DNA from 2 places in the Paenibacillus sp. Y301 genome. Region 1 is predicted to be linked to the other one. Evidence: predicted binding sites of a transcription regulator. Region 1 holds the regulator's gene; the other holds the start of a gene.

Region 1 (4,256 bases):
ATCATCTTAGCGGTTTAATAAGCCTTCAAAAGATGACTGAGCTTCACGATGAATCCGCTCTTCATCCATAGTAAGACAAGCCCCATTCTTTACAACTTGTTTGCCGTTAACCCACACATGCTCTACATCTTTACTACTTGCAGAGTAAATGGAATGTGAGATGAAGTCTGTATGTGGTAGGAAATGAGCCTGATCGGTATTTAATGCGATAAAGTCTGCTTTCATACCTGGTGCCAATCTACCTATGTTTTCTAGAAATAGAGATTTGGCTCCATAACTAGTACCCATTCGAAGTGCTTCAGCAGCAGGAATTGCTGTTGGATCTCCTGAAATACCTTTGTGAATAAGCGCTGCTAGACGCATTTCTTCAAACATATCTAAATTGTTATTGCTCGCTGGACCATCTGTTCCTAAGGATACAGTTACGCCTGCCTTCAATAGATCTGTGACCCGTGCAATACCACTTGCTAACTTCAAGTTGCTTCCTGGGTTATGTGACACGCCCACTTGATGGGCAGCTAATATGTCAATTTCTTCATCTGTCAAATGTACACCATGAGCGACAAGAGATGGACGTGTGAACATGCCGAGTTTCTCTAAATGTTGAACAGGTCTAAGACCATAATCAGTCACATTCTGTGCCACTTCACTCAGCGTCTCAGACATGTGTGTATGCATCGGAAGATCTAGATCATGCGCTGCCTGTACAAACTTCTCAAAAAAGGATGGAGGACATGTGTAAGGCGCGTGCGGGGACATCATCGTAGTAATACGTCCTTCTGCTTGACCGTTCCAATCTTTTGCAAAGGCAATCGCTTCTTGAAGTTTATGTTGTTGCATTTCTTCTGAACAGAACCCAATAACACCTCTTGTTAGTACCGCACGAATACCCGATTCTTGCACTACTTTAGCGACTTGATCCATATGATCATACATGTCTAGAAAAGTAGTTGTTCCACCTTTTAACATTTCCAATACAGAGAGCGATGATCCCCAATAAACATCTTTTGAGGTAAACTTCTCCTCCATTGGCCACATTTTTTCCTGCAACCACACTTGGAGAGCTAAATCATCACCATAACCTCTTAGTAATGACATCGCCGCATGCCCGTGTGTATTCACAAGTCCAGGTAAAAATAGAAGATGCGTACCATCAACGACGGGGATATGATCAGAATCAGCTGGTTTGTCCTCGCCAATATACGTTATAAGGTCATCTTCAATAAGCATATAGCCCTTTACAACGGATTGTTCATTATTCAGAACAGCAAACGTACCATTCTTAATGATCCATTTCTGTGTTTGATTGTTCACTGTCATGTGATTCTTCCTTTCCATTATCCAAATAATAAGCAAGACTAAGCATATCCGTTGTGAAATCAGCTGCATGAATACGAACATCCGCTGGAGCTTTCAACACAACAGGTGCAAAATTCAAAATCGCCTTAATCCCAGCTTCTATTAACTTATCTGCAACATGCTGTGCTTCTGTTTCTGGAACCGTAATAATACCTATTCTTATATTTTGTTGCTTAATGGTATCCACTAGATCCTCCATAGGTTGGACCTTTAACGTATTAATAACGGAACCTACCTTGGGAGCATACGAATCAAAAACAGCGATAATCTTTAAATTTTCCTTTAGATAAGCATTGTAATTGGATAAAGCATGACCAAGATTACCTGCACCTATTAGAACCACATTGATTTGTTGATCGAGATTCAGGATATGACCAATCTTCTCAATCAAATAGGCCACGTCATATCCTATACCTTTACGTCCGAAGTCTCCAAAATAAGCGAGATCTTTACGAATTTGTGCAGGATTCAAATCGAGTTTTTGACCTAACTCCTGTGAAGAGACAGTGGCTACTTCACGTCTCTGAAGATCTGAAAGATAACGCAGATATACAGGTAATCTGCGTACAACAGCTTCTGAAATTTTTTCAGATTTCATTCTTGCTCCCCCTAATTATTAACTCTTTAGGATCCTTCTTCAAGAAGGATCCCTTTCACTTAACCACTCTGAAATCCGTGGAACCATTTGATTGGTCGGCATATGCTCCATCTTAGGACCAGGTAATGAATACAGGAAATGTTTGCCGTAATATGATTCGATTACTCGCGTATCATATACGATTACAATCCCCCTATCATTCGCAGTACGCACTAACCGACCAAATCCTTGTTTGAACCGAATGACCGCTTGCGGAACCGACAGTTTCATGAATGGATTTTTCTTTTGTTGCTTAAGAAGTTCACTCTTTGCTTCAACCAAAGGATGGTTCGGTGGCTGAAATGGTAGTCGAACAATGGCCAAACAAGTCAGTGCTTCACCGGGAATATCGACACCTTCCCAGAAGCTACTTGTTCCTAACAGTACCGATGCACTACTGTCTTGAAAACGACGAATCAACTTGCTTCGACTTCCAGTATCAACACCTTGGCCGAGTATCGTTATATCACTTGAGGACAGTTCATTACGTAATGGTTCATAAACTTGACGAAGCATGCGATAGGATGTGAATAACACTAACATACGTCCATGCGTAGCTATAGCTGTGTCAGCTAACGACTTCACCAGCGTCTCTACAAAAAGAGCATCTCCTACACTTCCCTTAACACTTGGAAAGTCACGTGGAATCACGAGCAATGCCTGATCACGATATCGAAAAGGCGAAGGTAGCTGAACTGTTACAAGTCGACCTTGATCTGATGCTTCTTGTAAGCCTAGATTTTCAATCATATACTGAAAGGATTTCTCGATAGATAACGTTGCTGAAGTTAGAATAATACTCTTCTTTTTATCGAAGAACACTTCCTTCAACTGCTTGCTTACATCGACAGGCACGGCATACAATTGTAGAGATTTGCTACGAAAATGTCCATTAGCCTCCATCCAGTAAACATTGCCTAAATCGTTAAGCGCCATGAACATGTGAAGATCTTCGCGTTCACTCGATAAATCCTTAATCAGACCGCTTATGTCCGTTATCAGACTATCTGAGTTGAAATCGTCTAGTTCTTTAATGTCGTTCAACATTCTCTCCGATTTACGAATGACCTCTCCAAGCGTTACGTATATTTGATTCTCAATTGCAGACAAGAGTTCCCAATCCTTTGGTTTCTTTGTAGGTTGCAATCGAAGCACGAATTGTCCAGTCTCACCAGGTGCTGCATCACTTCGCTCGGGAAGAAGAGCAAACAACATATCATTCAGTCGGTCCCAGTGCTCCTTCACTTCAATTAATTCGCCACTCAATATATCGATTGAAGTTATCCAATCCGAAGCCTTTTCATCATGTGAAGAACGAAGTTGTTGAATTAACGCTGGAAATTGTCCATTACGATTATCTTTATACAGTCTTGTAAGTGTATGGACGACGGTGAAATATTTCATATGAAGACCTAAATGCTTACCTGCCACGTCTTCTAAATGATGTGCTTCATCAATAACTAAGTGCTCATAAGCAGGTAATAATTGATGTCCAGCTTTAACATCCGTAAATAACTTAGAGTGGTTCGTAATAACCACATCAGCAATTCCCGCTTCATGCTTAGCACGATGATAATAACATTTACGGAACCAAGGGCAGGCACGGCCAAGACATGAATCAGAGTCACTAGAGACGGTTTCCCAGAAATCTCCGCCACGCCCTCCAAGATTCAGTTCTTCATCATCACCGTTCTCCGTCTGTGCTAACCATACAATCATCTGTGCGGCTAAGATTACATCTTCTTTAGGATTAGCGAAGTCTCTCTTGTTTATTTTATGTTCAAATTTTCTCAAACACAAATAATGCTGTCTCCCTTTGAAAATAGCCGCTTTAAATGGAAAGGGAACGACCTGAGTCAGTAATGGAATATCTCGTTCCCTTAATTGTTCCTGAAGGTTAATGGTGTGTGTACTTACCATGACTTTCTGCTCATTTTTCACACTCTGATAAATGGCAGGAATTAAGTATCCTAACGATTTCCCAGTGCCCGTCCCTGCTTCAATTAGAAGATGCTTATCATTCGCAAGTGCATTCATCACTTCACCAAACATCATGCTCTGTGATTCACGCGGCTCATATTGTGGCATAATTTCTCGAAGCCGTTCTTCAATATTCTCAAGGAATCGCGGGAAATCCATGGATTTCAGAGGATTATCATCTGCATCATTACGCGGTGTTGAGATATCGATCCAATCTTCTACGGCTAGAGCCAATTGTCGGTAAAAGGTATGACTCTCAAGGTCCTGTGCGGGTTCACTT
Region 2 (4,256 bases), on a different contig from region 1:
GATAGTGTAAAGCCTCGGTAATCATATCCTCTTCGGACTGGCTAAATGCCTTTTCATCCAGACCCATAGCCTGACCTAATAACGAGAATAGCTCCATATTGCTCTTACTCTCACCTTCGCTAGGAATAATCGGTTGTTGCAAATGAATATACTGGTGCCAGTATGAACTAAAGAGATCCGTACTTTCAAATGATGATGTCGCTGGTAACACAATATCTGCATACTTCGCCGTATCTGTAAGGAATAAGTCATGTACGACGGTGAATACATCCTCACGAGCGAATCCACGCTTCACTCGATCTGCATCAGGAGCGACAACCACAGGGTTACTACAATATACAAACAACGCCTTAATGGGGTTCTCCTCCCATTCCAGTGCCTCAGCAATACGATTCATATTGATAGTACGAGCCTTAGGATTAGGACGTAGATTAGGTCGCTGGAGCTTAGCACTGTTCATCTGTGCATACCCTCCATTAGATCTCGCTGCTCCTCCACCCTGTCTTAACCATTGTCCTGTCAGTGCAGGCAGGCATGAAATGCTCCGTACGTTCATCCCCCCATTATCGTGATGCTGAAGACCATTTCCAATATGAATGTAAGAAGTACCTGCTCGTCCATACATATCAGCAAGTCTCTCAATATCTTCGATAGATACACCTGTTATACGGGATACCCGTTCGGGGGTATACGATTGGACATGCACTCGAAGTTCCTCATGCCCGATGGTATATTGCTTCATAAATTCCTCATTCACAAGATCATCACGGAACTTGACATGCATCATCCCCATGGCTAATGCCGTATCCGTGCCCGGATAGAGAGGAATAAACCAATCCGCCCATTGTGCTGTTCGATTACGATGTACATCAATCACAATCACCTTAGCGCCTCGTTTGCGAGCTTGCTCAGCTAATACTACTTGATGCATATTGGTACTAATAATGTTACCACCCCAGACGATAATTACATCGGCATTCACCGTATCCTCTGGGCTCGTCCCTCCATTAAAACCCATCGTATATCTCCAACCTGCTGTTCCTGCAGAGTTACAGATGGACTGTTTCAATCGGCTTGCTCCAATGGCATTAAAGAAACGACGGTCCATTCCCTCTACACTTAGAATCCCCATGTTTCCATAGAAACTGTAAGGCAGGATCGACTCTGATCCATAATCACGAATGCACTGTTGCAAGCGGCTTGTAATCTCACTAACGGCTTCCTCCCAAGAGATACGCTCGAATTGGCCTTCACCCTTACTACCAGTCCGTCTCATTGGATGTAATATCCGTTCGGGATGATACACGCGTTCTGTCATGTTTCTTACTTTATTACAGATCGATCCCTTCGTGATCGGATGATCTGGGTTACCTGTAACCTTAATAATCTTGCCCTTCTCCTTATGCAGTAGCAGACCACATGTATCCGGACAATCGAGCGGACATACCGCTGGAAACACACCATTCTCTTGCTCGACCATTTCTGCTGAACTCCTTTAGCGTTTCTTCTCATATACGTCCATCTCATATTTCAATATAATCTATCATAAATCTACAACTTCATTTCCGCAAAGAATAACCTCTATATTTCATAAAAATGTAGATAATCTTGTTTCAACTCCTATTGAACAGGGTAAAAATAATTCACAACAGCATATGAACATGATTCATCATGCTATTATTCAAAGGCATGAACAATCACATCAAATTAGCCATGCTTAAAAGTTTCGTCCCCCGGACTTTTAACATGGCTAATTTGTTATGTGCTATTCATGAACGTAAAAAGGCCGATCCATCCTAATATGATAGGACAAGATCGACCATTGTCTTACTATATAACATGAGGGCAGTGGACACCTAAGCATGTTTCCGTGATACATTCGCTTTAGGGATATCATTCTTTAATGTGGTATTATAAGATGCATTTGGCTCACGTAGATAGGCTACCCAATAGGCCGCAGCGACAAAGATAACTCCCCCAACTAAATTACCCAGCCAGACCGGGATGAAATTCATTACGTATTCTCCCCACGAATAATAACCTGCAAAGATAGCTGCTGGAATAAGGAACATATTTGCCACAACGTGCTGAAATCCAATAGCTACGAAGGCCATGGTAGGGAACCAGATCCCTAATATTTTGCCACTTATATTATCTGCTCCATAAGATAACCATACTGCTAGAGCAACCAACCAGTTACAACCAATCCCAGAGACGAAGGCTTGTAGAAAAGTAACATCTAATTTGTGTCCCGCCATATCCACTACTTTCTCTAAGTACACACCCGTTTCTGTTAGTCCAACGATATGTCCGAAGAAGTAAGCGACGAATACAGCTCCTACGAAATTGCTCAATGTAATTAAAACAAGATTCTTTACTGTCTCCCATGTTGAGATCTTCTTCGCCATACGAGCGAGTGGCACCGCCATCATATTACCTGTTAACAGTTCACCACCAGCCAATAATACAAGAATAAGTCCTACAGGAAACACCGATGCTCCTATAAAATTAGTAATGGAACTCCATTCTTTCGGCGCTCCAGAAATAACTCGAATATCAAGTAGGAATCCCAGTGCAATAAACGCTCCACCTAAGAAACCAAGAACCAGCATCGTAGCAAGCCGATTATGAGCTTTTTTTGTCCCGTTCTCAACTGTCACTTCAGCAATTTGCTGAGGTTTATAATAGGCCATAATCCTTTCACCTCTATCCAATATAGTTAAAATCTAATCTATTTATTATAATTGTAACGCATACGTTTCAATTCTAAACGTAATAATTGTCACAATAAATGAACATAAGTGAAAGTTTTCACAAAATAGTTATAGATTCATGAGAGTGATTAGGATCACTTTCGTTTTTCCATACAATAACACCCCTTGGATCTGTAATCCAAGGGGTGTTATTTGCTCATATAAGAATTCTATCGCTAGTTCGATGAATCCGTCATTCTAGACCAACGCAGGTTCTTCCTTCGCTATAGCAGGCAATGCCTGTAGTCCAACTGTGTTCAAGAAATTCCATGGTTTATTATAATGAGGTTGGAAGAAGAAGTCGATGAATCCAAGCTGATCGACTGTCATCCGATTCTGAATACATACCGAGATCGTATTGATCGATTGGGTTAAATCCACCTTCGACATCAACTGGGCACCCACAATACGGCGTGAGTCTTTTTCAAATACAACCTTTATCGTTACACTTTCTGATGTTGGCATAAATTCAGGGCGGTAATGGTCAGTCATACTCACGGTCTCAACCTGTAGTCCTTCATCTGATGCGGCTAATTCAGTCAGCCCTGTAGCTGCGATATTATCTTCATATATTTTGATACCTGAAGTTCCCTGTGTTCCCATGTAAGGAATCGTCGGAGCCATTAAGTTACGAGCAACAAGCGTTCCCATACGTACAGCATTGGTTGCTAAGGGGATGTAAGCATGCTTTCCTGTCGGATTGTAGTGGATCGCACAACTATCACCTGCAGCATATACATCTTTCTTACTTGTCTGCATATAGTCATCCACGATAATCGCACCATTCGGTAACATATCCACTTGTCCTTTGAGAAGTTCCGTATTTGGACGGAAGCCGATACAGAGAATGACTAGATCCGTTTCATATTCACCTTGTGTTGTAATGACTTTGCTCACCCGACCATCTGTTCCTTCAAAAGCAGTTACGGTCTGATTCAATGCAAGCTTAATGCCCTTATTCTGAAGTGTATCCTGAATGGCATCTGTGAATTCAGGGTCTAAATATTTATTGAGTATTCGATCTACACCATCAATCAGCGTCACTTCTTTACCATTCATCTGAAAAGCTTCTACTAATTCCACGCCAATGTAACCTGCACCCACTACGGTTATGCGTTTTACTTGACTAGCCTTTTCAATAATGGTGTTGGAATGATTGTAATTCTTGGAGAGCAAGATATTATCTAACTCAATGCCTTCAAGTTTCGGAATGATTGGCCATGATCCTGTCGTCATAATTAATTTATCATACGTATCTTCAAATTCTTCACCGTTCACCAAGTTACGTACAGTAAGTCGTTTGCTATCTGTATCAATACCTGTAACTTCATGACGCATCTTGGTATTGACCCCTAATGCAGCTAATTCTTCTGGTGAAGAGTAGAACAGACCATGTGGGTCTTTCACGACACCCCCTACATACAATGCGATTCCACAAGATAAGAAGGATATATTATCATTACGTTCATAAACGGTAATTTCTGCTTCTGGATATAATTTAGC

The links. The regulator Rex, encoded in region 1, represses fermentation and respiration genes when NADH is low (regulators of the CRP and FNR family bind a similar motif). The targets are predictions, from matches to a motif close to TTGTGAAATATTTCACAA.
Region 2: a site for Rex is predicted at 2,800-2,817, ahead of AC1D69_RS14020 (formate/nitrite transporter family protein). Genes of this name have one in related genera too.

The regions. Positions count from the first base shown of each region.
Region 1 covers NZ_JCAIUL010000001.1:523,199-527,454, reverse strand. Annotated here, with positions in the region: gene AC1D69_RS02620 (amidohydrolase) at 7-1,320, opposite strand; gene AC1D69_RS02615 (redox-sensing transcriptional repressor Rex) at 1,283-1,957, opposite strand; gene dinG (ATP-dependent DNA helicase DinG) at 1,997-4,256, opposite strand, start outside.
Region 2 covers NZ_JCAIUL010000007.1:150,227-154,482, forward strand. Annotated here, with positions in the region: gene AC1D69_RS14015 (molybdopterin-containing oxidoreductase family protein) at 1-1,480, opposite strand, end outside; gene AC1D69_RS14020 (formate/nitrite transporter family protein) at 1,857-2,693, opposite strand; gene AC1D69_RS14025 (FAD-dependent oxidoreductase) at 2,952-4,256, opposite strand, start outside.